2 regions of the Exiguobacterium sp. s39 genome follow, and region 1 is predicted to be linked to the other one. Evidence: a T-box and tRNA genes for the amino acid it is inferred to sense, from the RefSeq annotation. Region 1 holds a T-box; the other holds one or more tRNA genes.
What was found. The T-box of region 1 lies ahead of alaS (alanine--tRNA ligase). A T-box ahead of a tRNA ligase gene usually reads a tRNA of that ligase, here a tRNA-Ala.

Region 1 (7,783 bases):
TACGACGTCACCTGTCATGAGTCGGGTTAGTCTAACTGGTCTTCGAGCGTGTTAAAGACTTCTTCGATTTCATCCCAAGTCGCTGTATCGTCTTCATCGATTGGTACGAGGTTGAAGTCGTTGTCTCCATCACCGTATTCATCGAGTTCGTAAACGAAGATGTCGACTTCTTCTGCTTCGTCATAGTCTGCTCCGATTGGCTCGAGGAAGATGTATGTCTTGCTCGAACGTGGGCTTTCATAACGCAGACGTTCTACGAATTCGAAATCATTTCCTTCGCCGTCCGGAATTACGTAACGTGTTGGTTCATTCTGTTGCATCAGTGATCCGCTCCTTTAACGCAAGCTCGAGTTCATCCCAAGTTTGCTCATCATTTTCATCGATCAGGCTCAATTCGAAATCATCTTCGCCTTCTCCATATTCATCGATCTCACAGATGATCAGATCATCTGCTCCTTCGTCAGGGTTACCGATCATTTCAAGAAACAGATAGGTTTTTCCTGTACGTTCACTCGAGTAACGGTACCATTCTTCGAAAAGATGTTCGCCGCCCTCTTCATCTGGAAAGAGATACTGACGTTTTTCTTCAGCCATCGGTTTCTCCCCCTTCATCGGTTCGTCCGATCCAAGTACGATTGCAGGATCATGACGGCAGCCATCTTATCGATGACTTGTTTACGCTTTTTACGGCTGACATCGGCATCGATCAGCATCCGTTCTGCTTGCATCGTCGTCAACCGTTCATCCATGAAGACGACTTCAAGCCCGGTATGCTGTTCGATTTCCTTCGCAAAAGCTTCACTTGCTTCTGCGCGGGGACCGATGGAACCGTTCATGTTTTTCGGAAGACCAATGACTAGGATTTCGACATTGTATGTCTTCATGATGACATCGAGCCGTTTGAAGGCTTCTGGGTAATCCGGTTCCGTCCACTTGACCGTCTCGACGCCTTGCGCCGTCCAGCCCATCAAGTCACTGACCGCTACCCCAATCGTCTTCGAACCGACATCTAGTCCCATTGCACGTTTCATTTTGAATTTCCACTCTCCGCCAAATAAGATTTCACGAGTTCTTCGAGCAATTCGTCGCGTTCAATCTTACGAATTAAATTACGTGCGTCATTATGACGAGGAATGTAAGCAGGATCTCCTGAAAGGAGATAGCCGACGATTTGGTTGATCGGATGATATCCTTTTTCTTCTAAAGCATGATAGACCGTCAACAACACATCACGTGTCGCTGCTTTGTTATCGTCTTCCGGAAAGTTGAATTTCATCGTTTGATCCATCTGACTCACGTTCATCACCTCTTTCATATACACTACGTTTCTATTATGCCAGTGATTGCACGTATTGTGAAGCGTACGCGAGTGCTTCTTCTAATTTCGACGCATCTTTTCCACCAGCTTGAGCCATGTCAGGGCGACCGCCACCGCCACCACCGCAGCGTGTTGCGACTTCCTTGATCAATTTACCAGCATGATAGCCTTGGTCGATTAAATCTTTTGAGACGCTTGCGACGAGATTGACTTTCTCACCTTGCGCACTTCCGAGAACGATGATTGCTGATCCGAGCGAGCTCTTCAACTCGTCCATCATACCGCGAAGAGCATCCATATCTGAGACGTCGACGCGTTTCGCAAGCACACGCACACCGTTGATTTCCTCAACATCGTCCTTCAATGAAGCAGCTTCGATGTTCGCAAGTTTTGCTTGCAACGATTCATTCGCCCGTTCCGTCTCACGGAGCTGTTGTTGCAGTGCTTCGATGCGAACAGGAACTTCTGTCGTCTTCGTCTTCAAGACAGCTGCTGCTTGTTCGAGTGTTTCCAAGTGTTGATTCATGACACGATATGCGCCTGCACCCGTTACCGCTTCGATTCGGCGTGTACCTGCACCGATCCCAGACTCTGAAACGATCTTGAACAAGCCGATTTCTGCTGTGTTCCCGACGTGGATACCGCCACACAACTCGATCGAGTATGTGCCTGCTGAGACGACACGGACCGTTTCGCCGTACTTCTCACCGAACAACGCCATTGCGCCTTTTGCTTTTGCATCAGCGATGTTCATCTCTTCGATATCAACCGGTAGCGATGCCCAAATTGCTTGGTTGACGTCTTGTTCAATCTTCGTCAACTCTTCTTGTGTCACTGCACCGAAGTGTGAGAAGTCGAAACGAAGACGATCTGGAGAAACGAGTGATCCCGCTTGGTTGACGTGTGTTCCGAGCGTATCTTTCAATGCTTTATGAAGCAAGTGTGTTGCCGTATGGTTTTTCGTGACGGCTTTACGCTCTGCTGCTTCGACGTTTGCAACGACGTCTGCAGCTTCCGTTGCGATCCCTGTACGAACGATGACCGTATGCAAGTTTTGACCGTTTGGTGCTTTTTGAACATCTTTGACATCAAGAACGAAGTCTTTGCCTTCGATTGTTCCTGTATCCGCGACTTCACCACCACTTTCAGCGTAGAACGGCGTGATGTCGAGAATGACTTGTGCTTCTTCACCAGCAGCGACTTCTGTGACTCGTTCTCCATCATGCAACAATGCGATGATTTTCGCATCCGCCTTAAGGTCGGTATAGCCGACGAACGTACTTTTATCTTTTAGCGTCGAGAGGACTTCCGATTGCTGTTGCATCGAACCACTCTCTTCACGCGCTGCACGTGCCCGCTGACGTTGTGCATCCATAGCTAGTTTGAAGCCTTCTTCATCAACAGACATCTGATGATCTTCCGCATACTCGACTGTCAATTCGAGTGGGAAACCATACGTGTCATACAGACGGAACGCATCTTCACCACTGATGACATGCTCACCGTTTGCCTTAGACGTCTGAGCGACCGTGTTCAAGATTGCAAGACCGTCATGCAGTGTCTCGTGGAAACGTTCTTCTTCGTTTTTGATGACGCGTTTGATGAAGTCCGCTTTTTCTGGCACTTGTGGGTAGAAGTCGACCATGACGTTTCCGACCGTATCGACGAGTTCATACATGAACGGACGCTCGATTCCAAGCATCTTCGCATAACGAACCGCACGGCGTAGTAAACGACGAAGGACATATCCGCGTCCTTCATTCGAAGGAAGCGCACCATCACCGATTGCGAATGACACAGTACGGATGTGGTCTGCGATGACTTTGAATGCTACATCAAGTTTTGAATCGTCACGGTAGATTTTACCGCTGATCTCTTCTGTTTTGTGAATGATCGGCATGAACAGATCCGTATCGAAGTTCGTCGGCACGTCCTGCATGACACACGCCATCCGCTCAAGTCCCATTCCTGTATCGATGTTTTTACGCGGAAGTTCCGTGTAGTTGCCGTGTCCATCGTGGTTATACTGACTGAAGACGATATTCCAGATCTCGAGATAGCGTTCGTTTTCGCCACCTGGATAGAGTTCTGAATCGTTCGGATCGTCTCCAAAAGCAGGTCCACGGTCGAAGAAGATTTCCGTGTTCGGACCAGATGGACCTTCACCGATTTCCCAGAAGTTATCTTCAAGTGGAATGATCCGCTCAGCCGGTACACCGAGTTCAAGCCAGATTTGACGCGCTGCGTCATCTTCTGGGTGAATCGTGACCGAGAGACGTTCTGGGTCAAGACCGTACCAGTCATCACTCGTCAAGAGTTCCCAGCCCCATTTGATCGCATCTTCACGGAAGTAATCACCGACAGAGAAGTTTCCGAGCATCTCGAAGAACGTATGGTGACGTGCTGTTTTCCCGACGTTTTCGATATCATTCGTCCGGATTGATTTTTGTGCGTTGACGATACGTGGATTATCAGGAATGACACGACCATCGAAATACTTCTTGAGTGTCGCAACCCCTGAGTTGATCCACAAGAGCGATGGATCCTCGACCGGTACGAGTGAAGCACTCGGTTCGATCGCATGCCCTTTGCTTTGGAAGAAATCAAGATACATCTGACGGATTTGTGCACCCGTTAATGGTTTTAGAGCTTTCATGAACAGTTACCCCCATTGGTTTTATTTGGACGCAAAAAAGCGATGCCTTCATCCCTGAAAAGGGACGAAAGCATCGCTTCCGTGGTACCACCCTCGTTCGTAAGCAATCCATTGCTTACCTCGAACATCTGATAACGGGGATGACCCGCAGGTGTTTACACCCGACTCCGGAAGGAGCTTCAAAGGAACTCGAGAAAGTGATTGCAGCAGACTCACTTCTCTCTGGACTCGAGTTTTCCTTTTACTTATCTTCCATCAACGTGTTACGTCCATTCATCTATCGTGATTATTACCTATCGCACAGCATCCGTCAAGTCTTTGTCACACCACCGAGTCGTTCAATCAATCGTGTTCGGCGCCGAGGCTCCTCTTCTTGCGACGCTTTATGAAACGCTCGTGGGTCGCCGAACAATAATAAACTCGACTTCGCACGGGTGACCGCCGTATAAATCAAGTTTCGGGAATGCTTGAATGCTCCCGTGAAATAGACCGGCATCAAGACGATCGGAAACTCGGACCCTTGTGCCTTGTGAATCGTAATCGCGTAGGCATGCGTGAATTGATCCCAGTCACTCCGGTTGTACTCGACTTCCGTCTGGTCGAAGCGGGCGATGATCTTATCCACCTTGTCGACGTTTTCTTTGGCGAAGAAAATATTGACGATTTCGCCGATATCTCCGTTATAGACGTTTTCTTCCGCATTGTTGACGAGCTGAAGAATCTTGTCCCCGGTCCGGTAAATCCGGGTGCCTTGTTTGACTTCACGTTTCTTCGGTTCCTCCGGATTGTAGACGCGTTGCAAGGCGACATTCAGTTCGTCGATTCCGACCTGACCACGGTAAGTCGGTGCAAGAACCTGAACATCGAATTTCGAATACCCTTTTGCAAGTGCTTTTTCCGCGAAGGCTGAGATGCCGCGTAACGTCTCTTGCGGAGACGCGGTGTAAAAGCGACGATCCGCAAGTGGTGATAACAAATCAGCTGACGTCGTCCGGTTCTTCAAATCGTGCGCGAGCCGTAAAATCGAAGAATCTTCCGCTTGGCGATGGACGACGTTCAAACGAACGACGGGAATCCCTTCCGTATCCATCAAATCTGCCAGCACCTGCCCAGGACCGACGGATGGTAACTGATCGCGGTCACCGACGAACAAGATTTTCATGCCGTTCGGCACAGCACGGAGCAGACTCGATAACAAGTAGATATCAATCATCGACGACTCATCGATGATCAGTACTTTCCCCGTGATCGGCTGATCTTCATTTAGCTGAAAGTTCGTTCCGTCATACTTCAATAGACGATGAATCGTCATCGCTGGGACGTCCGTTGCTTCCGATAGACGTTTAGCGGCGCGTCCGGTTGGTGCGACAAGAACGTACGGATAGACATCCCCCGTCTTGACGCGACTTTTCTCAAGCGGCCAATCATGAATTTCTTGCAGGGCATGTAAAATTCCCTTGATGACAGTCGTCTTACCGGTACCGGGTCCACCGGTCAGGACCATCAGCGGTGCTTTGACCGCTAACTCGATCGCTTCCCGCTGTTGCGCCGCATATTCCATGCCAAACTGTTCTTCGAGGTGCCCGATTGCTTCAAGAATCGTCGCGACATCGACTTCCTGTTCGGCACCGTTCGCCATGACCCGCGCGAGTTCCTTCGCCGCCCGAACTTCGGCATAAAAGATCGTCGGTAAATACAGACAGCCTTCTTCGAGCTTGACCTTATCTTCAGCGAGCAACAGTTCAATCGCTTGTTCTAGCCGTTCCCCTGGGTCTTCACCAAGCAACCGGGGCGCCCGTTGCAATAGCGAGTCGACTGTCGCAAAGGCATGTCCCTCTCCTGCTTCTTGTTCTAATATGTGCATGATCGAAGCAGCGACGCGCTCCGGGTGTAATCCGACGAGTCCAAGATGTGATGCGATATGATCGGCTGTCTTAAAACCAATCCCATTCACTTCATACATCAAGGAATATGGATTCTCTCGTATTCGCGCCATGGCGTCCCCTTCGTAAGCAGCATAAATCTTTGCCGCTAGCTTCGGTGTGACATCAAACGGTGCTAAGAACAGCATCAACTGATCGACACCGTATAACGTGGCGAGTCGACTCAAGATGATGTCAGCTTGTTTTTGTTTTAACCCAGGCACCTGATTCAGTACCCGTTCATCCTTCAAAATGAGATCCACTGCCTCTTCTCCGAGAGCATCGACGATATTTTTCGCTGTCTTCGGACCAATGCCGGTGAACGAACCATTCGTCAAGAAGCGGATCGTCGCATGTTTTGTCATCGGAACCGATCGTCGAATCAGCTCCGCCTTCAGTTGTTTTCCGAACCGGGGATGATCGACGAGACGTCCGAATGCTTGATACGTTCCTCCGAGTTCGATCCCAACCCCAGTACCCGTGATGACGAGCTCGGTTTCTTTCAGTTCAAAGTTCTTTTCTTTGACGGCGACCAATACAATGGAGTGTGCTTCTTCTTCAGAAGAAAAGAGCACACGTTTGACGCGCCCGACGACTTGATGGGGGTGCTCCATCACTCCACCTTCTTTCTCTCTTTTTCATTCGCTGCTTTCATCATAGCATTCGTTTACCGGATTTTAAATCAGGGAAAGATACCCTGAAACATTTCGTTAAGAGGAGGAGTTTAAGGATGGCACGTTTACCGATTGCAGGATTGTGTGAATTAGTACTTGAAGTCGAGGATATGGATCGTGCGGTCGGCTTTTGGAATGGGACACTAGGCATTCCAGTCGTCGAGCAATGGGCTCCTGAGGACGCTGAACCGAGCAAAGAACAATCTAAGCAAGATGGGGTTTGGGCAACGTGGCTCTACATTGGCGGTAACACTCGACTCGGTCTGTGGCTGAAACGGGACTTTACGATGGAAGAACGGACCGTCAAACACTTACCAGTGTCCGAATGGGACACGTTGTACGATGAAGGTGGTGTCCATGTCCACTGTGCTTTTTACGTTGAGAAGGACGAGTTCCAGCAAGCCTTGAATCAATTGCGGGAAGCATCGATCACCGTGAAGCTCAGAGAATGGGACGAACAGGAGACCTCGAATCAAAAAGAGCATTCTGCTTATTTCAAGGATACGGAAAATAACGTCATCGAACTGTACACGAAAAACATGGATGAAGCCTATGAAGACTTTTCCGGTCCACCACTTCGTGTCATCCGTGAAGTTGGGAATTAAATAGCATAAAAAAAGACGACTCCAGGCGGAATCGTCTTTTTTATATCAGTCTGCTTGTTTTAATAACGCATCCATCTTCGCTTTCGCGTCCCGCGCAAGGGCGTGTTCCGGCTGGTAGGCAAGAACGGCTTCGAGTTCTGCATAACAGGCTTCCTGTTGACCAAGGAAAGCAAGGGCAATCGCATAATTGTATCGTGCATCTGTATGCGTTTCGTCAAGCATCAAGACGTGCTCGAACATCTCGACCGCTTCTTCCAACTTCTCGTTTTGCGCTAAGGCAAGTCCGTATTGGAATGCGATCTCGATATCGACACCGTTTAGTTCTGACGCACGCTGTAAACGGGGCAACCCGCGGACTGGATCACCGAGTTTTTGATACGTCATCCCCAGCATGAAATGGAGATCCGCGTCGTCAAGTCCATATAATAACGCTGCCCGCAATGATTCCTCTGCTTCGACGAGTTTGTCGGCAGCAAAGAACAAGGCACCTTTCGCATAATAGGCACTCGCAAACGTATTATCGATCATCAGTGCCCGGTCATAAAAACGAAGCGCACGATCAGCGTCGTTCATCGATTGGAGTAATGTTCCAAGATTGACGTACGCTG
Region 2 (7,783 bases), 720 kb from region 1:
GATAGGATCAACGGGTCATTGAGTTCGACGAATAGCTGTGTCGTCAGGAGCGTACAGCATAATCCCGAGAGTAAACTGACGAAAAGACCGCTCCATGTCTGGATGACGAGACCGATCATACAAGAAATCAGGAGGAACAAAGGAAGCGCGGCATTAAAAGCATCCGGCCGGATGAAGGTGGACACGTAGTCTGCATACATCGGTACGAAATAAAGGATGCCGGATAGCAGTCCTTGAATCAAGTTAATGAAAAAGCTTTTCGTCCGCATCAGTGTTGGTTCTCCCATCGTTCCATCAATTCGAGTAGATCGACATCAATTTGGTCACGTTCTGCTGAAAGAGCTGTCGCTTTCGGAATATCGTTGAAGACTTCCGGTTCACAGAGCAATTGTTCAATTTCTGCCGAACGCTGTTCGAGCCGCTCGATGTCTTGTTCGAGTTGCTCGATCTGCTGACGGCGCTTGCGTTCTTCTTTCTGTGCTTCCTTGTCGATCGTCTTCGACGCCGTGACCTTTGCGGCTTTTGCTTCCTCGGCTTCAAGACGCGCAATCTCTTCTTGCTCCGCCTTCTTCTCCGTGTAGTACGAATAATCACCGAGGTATTCCGTCACGCCGGCTTCACTCATCTCGATGACGCGGGTCGCGATCCGGTCAATGAAGTAACGGTCGTGGGAGACGAATAGCAGCGTACCTTCGTAGTCGACGAGCGCGTTTTCAAGGACCATCTTCGAATCCAGATCCAAGTGGTTCGTCGGCTCATCGAGGACGAGGACGTTCGTCTTCCGGAGTTTCAGTTTCGCGAGCGCGAGACGTCCGCGTTCGCCACCGGATAACTCATGAACAATCTTGAAGACATCGTCACCGCTAAATAGGAATTGCCCGAGTACGGACCGGACTTCTTGTTCACGCATCAGTGGCCATTCGTTCCAAATCTCATCGATGACACGGTTCCGATCATTGAGTTCCGCCTGCTCTTGATCGTAATATCCGATCGAGACGCCGGTTCCGAAACGGAAATCACCGAAGAGGGGGCGTAAGCGGCCGACGAGGACTTTCAGGAGCGTCGACTTTCCGATTCCATTCGGTCCGACGAGTGCCAGCGATTCACCGCGTTGCAAGCGGAACGTGATGTCTTTTGAGACAGCTTCTTCGTAACCGATCGCCAGTTGATTGACTTGAAGAACGTCGTTCCCGCTCTGTTTTTCAATCGGGAAGGACAGGACCGTGCTACGCTCATCCCCATCTGGTCGGTCGAGCCGGTCGACCTTCTCGAGCCGCTTCCGGACACTTTGGGCACGTTTTGTCGTCGTCGCCCGGGCGATGTTCCGTTGAATGAAGTCCTGCATCTTCGCGATCTCTTCTTGCTGCTGTTCAAACTGCTTCATTTCCTGATCGTATAAGGCCGCTTTTTGCTCCAAGTACTTCGTATAGTTCCCCGTGAACTTACGACAGACATTGCGCGACAGTTCGTAGACGACATTGACGACTTGGTCGAGGAAGTACCGGTCGTGCGAGACGATCAGGACGGCACCACGATAACCACCGAGGTAGCTTTCAAGCCAAGCAAGCGTATCGATATCGAGGTGGTTGGTCGGCTCATCGAGAATGAGGAGCTCTGGTGCTTGCAGGAGCATCTTTGCTAAGGCAAGCCGTGTCCGTTGACCACCAGATAATGTCTGAATCCGGCGCGAGTAATCATCCGGATAAAAGCGCATGCCGTGCAAAACGGAGCGGATATTCGCTTCGAACTGATAACCACCGGCTTCTGAGAAGTCGTGTTGCGCTTGATCGTACGTCTTCAAGAGACGATCGTAAGCGACCGGGTCGTTCAAGATATGCTCCATGCCCATTTCGATTTCCATCCGGCGCAGTGTTCGTTCTTGTTCCTGGAGATGTTCGAAGACGGTCAGCATCTCGTTCCAGATCGTCTCATTCGATTCGAGACCACTGTCTTGCGCGAGATAACCGATTTTGACATCCTTGCCTTTCATGATGTCGCCCGAGTCATGACTGAGTTCACCAGCGATGATTTTGAGCAAGGTCGATTTACCGGCACCGTTTCGTCCGACGAGCGCAATCCGATCTCGCTCTTGTACTTCCAGTTTGATATTTTCTAAAATCGGCTCGACGCCGAATGATTTCGAGAGTTGATTGACTTGTAAGAGTATCATTTCCATCCATCCTTCCACCCTTTAGTCTATCACGAACAAAAGCGCAAGGTCCTGCGGAATATATTATTTGTGACTCTATGTGAAGTGGTTTACAATCAAGGAGAGTAGAAAGCTTTTTGCAAAGATTTGGGTGCCACGATGGATGTGGCCGAAGGGGGAACTGCAGGATGAATGGACCAGACACAAAAATTCCACAAGCGACAGCAAAACGGTTGCCGCTATATTATCGCTTCATCCAAAGTTTATACAATTCAGGCAAGCTCCGCGTCTCTTCTGCTGAGTTAAGCGAGGCGGTGAAGGTTGATTCAGCAACGATTCGTCGCGATTTTTCCTACTTTGGGGCATTAGGGAAGAAGGGGTATGGGTATAACGTTCAACATCTCTTAACGTTTTTCCGCAAAACCTTGAATCAAGATGAGGTGACGAATGTTGCCTTAATCGGGGTCGGTCATCTCGGAACAGCGTTTGCAAATTATAACTTTTTAAAGAATAATAGTACTCGGATAGTCGTTGCGTTTGATGCGGACGAAGAGAAGGTCGGAACAACGACGCATGACGTTCCAATCTATCATGTTTCGGACATGAAAGAACAAATCGAAGCGAATCAGGTCGATGTTGCCATCTTGACGGTTCCATCGCAGTTCGCACAGTCAGTAGCGGATGAGTTAGTCGAGTATGGTGTGACAGGCATCCTGAACTTTACGCCAGCGCGGTTGAACGTGCCAGCGAGCGTCCGGGTCCATCACATCGATTTATCGATCGAGTTGCAGTCGTTAGTTTATTTCATGAAGCATTATTCGCAATCAGCTGAAGGAGTGAAATCATAATGGAAAACCTTATCCCGCTCACACTAGGTATCGGACCAGCGAGCATCGGATTAATCGCGGTCGTCGCGTTGATCATCTTCGGACCGAAGAAGTTACCAGAATTCGGACGCGCTGCGGGTCAGACATTGAAAGAGTTCAAGAATGCCACGAACGGCATCATGGACGACGATAAAAAGGACGAACCGAAAGAGAAGTGATTGAATCATGACGGTTGATCAAGAGCAAAGCATGACGTCGCACCTTGACGAACTGCGCAAGCGGATCGTCTGGTCGCTTATCATCGTCGTCGTCCTGTTCGCTGTCGCATTTCCGCTCGTCCGACCGCTCGTTCGCTTCTTGCAAGCGGACTTAAAAGAGCTCGGCATCGGTTTGAATGCCTTCAACGTCGCCGATCCTTTAATGTTGTATTTGAATCTTGCGTTCATCATTGCGCTGATTTTAGCGTCACCGTTCTGGATGTATCAACTCTGGGCATTCGTCCGACCAGGACTTTATGACAAGGAGCAAAAAGCGACATTGACGTATATTCCGGTCATCTTCTTTCTATTTTTGGCTGGCGTAGCCTTCTCGTATTTCTGGTTGCTTCCCTTCTTGCTTGAAGTCTCAACAGATCTCGGGAAAGAGCTCGGAATCGAACAAGTCATTGGAGTCGAGAACTACTTCAGTTTCTTAATCCGATTGACGATGCCGTTCGGTCTTCTGTTCCAATTGCCGGTCGTGACGATGTTCCTGACGCGTCTTGGTCTCGTGACGCCATATTTCATGCGAAAGAATCGGAAATATGCGTACTTTGTGCTGTTCGTCGTTGCGGCATTGATCGCACCGCCGGATGTGACGTCACACTTGATGATCTCGGTGCCATTGTTCGTTCTCTATGAGATCAGCATCTTGATTTCTGCGCGGACGTACAAAAAGGTCTTGATCCTCGAGCAACAGGCAGAGCTTGAACGACAGGCGGACTTGATGCGTGAATTGAATAAATGAATCGTGAATTCCTTCCGACGATTTTGGAAGGGATTCTTTTTTATGAAAGCGTTCTTTTTATATTGATAAAGCAGTTAGTGATGCGTATACTAAAGATAATTCATGGGGGCTTAGCTCAGCTGGGAGAGCGTTTGGCTGGCAGCCAAAAGGTCGTCGGTTCGATCCCGATAGTCTCCACCAATACCAAATATCTAACTCCTCGAAGCGTCGAGGAGTTTTTATTTTACTCCCAGTTAAATTCCTTACAAATATAAAATGTCATGTAAAACAAATAAATTAAAAAAATAGACAAATATAAATTGTTTATTTCCATTAAATTCATTAAACTAAATATACAGAATTTTCGTTTAACTGTTTTATCAGTAGTACTACTATGGTTTTACAGAAAAGGGGAAAACGAACGCATGAAGAAGAAGATTGCACTTATGGCAGCCGTCTTAATGACGTCTTCCAATCTAGTCAGTGCGCAAGGTGCACTGTCGTCGCAAGACAAAGCAACGGGTCAAAAACCGCAAGCGCTCTCGCTGAAGAAATCGGGGCAAGAGAAGAACTACAAACAATCGGATAAAGTCCGTGTCGTCATCGAGATGGAAGAGAAGCCGGCGATTCAAATCGCCCAGGCTCAAAACAAGCGGTATAGCACATTGAGCAATGCCGAAAAAGAGTCGATCAAAGATCGCCTCGTCAGCGTCCAAAAATCGGTCAAGTCAGCCATCGCTAAAAAATCAATTCCCGTTACATATAAGGAGAGCTTCACGACCGTCATCAACGGATTCAGTGGTGAAGTTAAGTTCGGCGATATCGAAGACATTAAAAAACTCAACGGAGTCAAGAGCGTACATATCGCCCATGAATACGCGCGTCCGGAAGTTGCTAAAGGTGCAAAGCCAGACATGCTGTACAGCAAGGACATGGTCAATGCGAAGGAAACATGGCAGGACTATGGTTTTAAAGGGGAAGGAACAATCGTTGCCGTCATCGATACGGGAATCGATCCATCGCATAAGGACATGGTCTTGAGCCCTGAGACGAAGATCGATTTGACTTCTTCGAAAGTCGATAGTGCGAAAGAAACAAAAGGTTTAAAAGGAAAATACTTCACGGAAAAAGTACCGTACGGCTATAACTATGCCGATCACGATAGCGAAATCCGTGATTTAGGTGCGGGCGCATCGATGCACGGGATGCACGTCGCGGGTACGGTCGGAGCAAACGGCGATGAAGCAAACGGCGGCATCAAAGGGGTCGCTCCGGAAACACAACTCCTCGCGATGAAAGTCTTCGGAAACGATCCAGGAATGCCATCGACATTCAGCGATATCTACATTAAAGCGATCGATGATGCGATTGCACTCGGAGCCGATGTCATCAACATGAGTCTCGGATCGACGGCATCGTTCGTCAATGCAGATGATCCAGAACAACGCGCAATCGTCAACGCGATGAACAACGGTATCTTGTGTGCGATTTCTGCTGGTAACTCGGCATTCGCAGGTCATGGTGCAGGTAACCCGTACACAGCGAACCCGGATATCGGTGTCGTCGGTGCCCCAGGTTTAACGAGCCAAGCACTCCAAGTCGCATCACTCGAAAATACGAAATTGACACTCGAAGGCATGGCGCTGACGATTGACGGTCAGGATGCTGGTTATTTGGCATACCAAAAACAAGATTCACCGAATCCGATTGCTGTCTTCGATAAAGAGAAGAAGGATGTCGTCTATGTCGGTGACGGTCAAGCTTCGAACTACGAAGGCAAAGACGTCAAAGGGAAAGTCGTCTTCGTCGTGCGTAACGGTGGTTTCAACTACGGTATGATCCAAGCAGAAGCTGAGAAGCAAGGGGCAGCAGGTGTCATCGTCCGCGGTCGAGTCGATCATGGGGATTACGTCAGCATGGCGCTCAACAATCCGACGATTCCACTCGTCACGCTTAGCATCGCAGACGGAAACGATCTTGAAGCAAAAGCAAAAGAGGGCAAGGCAATCGCTGTCACGTTCGACGGAAAAGCAGTCTCAGCCGATAACCCGGTCGCAGGACAAATGTCTGACTTCACGTCTTGGGGTGTCACACCAAGCCTTGACTTCAAGCCAGAAATCACGGCACCAGGTGGAAAAATCTACTCAACGCTCAACGATAATGAGTATGGTGTCATGAGTGGAACATCGATGGCGGCACCACACGTTGCTGGTGGAACGGCACTCGTCATGCAACGGATCGCGAAGGACTTTAAAGTCGATGGTGCGACACGCGTTAAGCTCGCGAAGAACATCTTGATGAACACGTCGCGTCCGCAACTCGATCAAGGAAAATACAATGCGCAGCTAAAAACAGGCAACTTCTACTCCCCACGTCGTGAGGGAGCTGGATTGATGGATCTTCGTGCTGCCATGAAGACACCAGTCGTCGTCACAGAGACGAAGTCGGGTGAAGGTAAGGCATCCTTGAAGGAAGTCGGCGAGAAGTTCACGTTCACGCTTGATTTGAAAAACTACAGCAGTGAAAAAGTGACATATAAGTTAGCCGGAACGGTTCAATCGGATCTCGGTGCAGAAGGATCGAACTTCCTCGAAGCAAACGGCATCTTTAAAAAGGGAACGATCGGTACAGTGGATGCAAACAAAGGCACATATCCGATCTCATTCGCAGTTGGCTCGAAGAAAGCAAGTTCGGTCTCGATTAATCCGAAGAGCTCAACGAAAGTCAGTGTATCGGTCGATCTGAAGGATACAACGGACTGGGCAAACGAACTTCCGCTCGAACAAGTCTTTGAGAACGGCTACTTCGTCGAAGGATTCGTCCGTCTGATCGATACGAAGAGTAAGAATCCAGAATTGACGGTTCCTTACGTTGGCTTTAAAGGAAAATGGGATCAAGCTCCGATTCTAGACGCACCATTGTACGATGAAGACAACACGTTCTATGGTTTGACAGGTCTAGCGACAGAAGTGAAGGATAACTTCGAATTCCTTGGCGCAAACGCTGCTGGAGATGTCGTCGCGAACAAAGTTTCGTTCTCACCAAACAACGATGGTAGCGCAGATGAAGCCTTCCCGATCATCTCGTTCCTCCGTAATGCGAAAAAAGTCGAGTACTCGATTCTTGACCGGAATAAAGCAACGCTTCAGAAGCTCGATACGCAAACGGACGTCGTCAAGAACTACTACGATAGCGGTTCAGAGGACGGATACACACCAGTCACAAGCGCTGCTTGGGACGGAACGATCAACGGGAAACCGGTCAAGGATGGTCTTTACTACTACAAAGTCAAATCCGTGATCGATTATCCGAATGCAAAATGGCAGTCGAATCTCTTCCCAGTCTATATCGATACGAAAAAACCAGCTGCAACTGTGAAGTGGGATGCGTCGAAATCAACGCTCTCGTGGACAGCAGGTGACCAAGGAACAGGTGTCGCGTCATACGATATTCTCGTCAATGGTAAGAGTGTCTTGAAACAACCGCTTGCTGCAACAGAAAAAGCGTACACGTTGACGGATCTTCCAGAGCGCGCGAAGATTGCCTTCGTCGTGAAGGATTATGCAGGAAACAGTGTGAAAAAAGACGTCAACACGACAGGTGTCGATAAAGCGGTACCGAACGTTCAAATCGATACACCAGTCGCACTTGGTCTTGCGACATCAAAAGTCATCAACATCGCAGGTCACGTCTCTGATGAATCAGGCATCAAATCGTTCAAAATCAATGGTAAATCTGTCAAACTTCGCTTCGATGCGGCCCAACAAAACTATGCGTTCAGCCACGACGTGACGTATACGACGGATGGCGTCAAGTCATTCAA

Region 2: it has a tRNA-Ala gene. The T-box ahead of alaS (alanine--tRNA ligase) is inferred to sense a tRNA for this amino acid. The anticodon was not compared.

Annotation. Positions count from the first base shown of each region.
Region 1 covers NZ_JACSNA010000001.1:1,483,149-1,490,931, forward strand. The annotation lists gene KNQ11_RS07890 (DUF1292 domain-containing protein) at 27-320, opposite strand; gene KNQ11_RS07895 (DUF1292 domain-containing protein) at 307-594, opposite strand; gene ruvX (Holliday junction resolvase RuvX) at 609-1,031, opposite strand; gene KNQ11_RS07905 (IreB family regulatory phosphoprotein) at 1,028-1,297, opposite strand; gene alaS (alanine--tRNA ligase) at 1,332-3,974, opposite strand; T-box leader at 4,032-4,242, opposite strand; gene recD2 (SF1B family DNA helicase RecD2) at 4,285-6,510, opposite strand; gene KNQ11_RS07920 (VOC family protein) at 6,627-7,175, shown strand; gene KNQ11_RS07925 (tetratricopeptide repeat protein) at 7,221-7,783, opposite strand, start outside.
Region 2 covers NZ_JACSNA010000001.1:2,202,837-2,210,619, reverse strand. The annotation lists gene KNQ11_RS11415 (hypothetical protein) at 1-269, opposite strand, end outside; gene KNQ11_RS11410 (ATP-binding cassette domain-containing protein) at 269-2,170, opposite strand; gene KNQ11_RS11405 (redox-sensing transcriptional repressor Rex) at 2,338-2,997, shown strand; gene KNQ11_RS11400 (twin-arginine translocase TatA/TatE family subunit) at 2,997-3,194, shown strand; gene tatC (twin-arginine translocase subunit TatC) at 3,202-3,981, shown strand; tRNA gene KNQ11_RS11390 (tRNA-Ala) at 4,086-4,161, shown strand; gene KNQ11_RS11385 (S8 family serine peptidase) at 4,386-7,783, shown strand, end outside.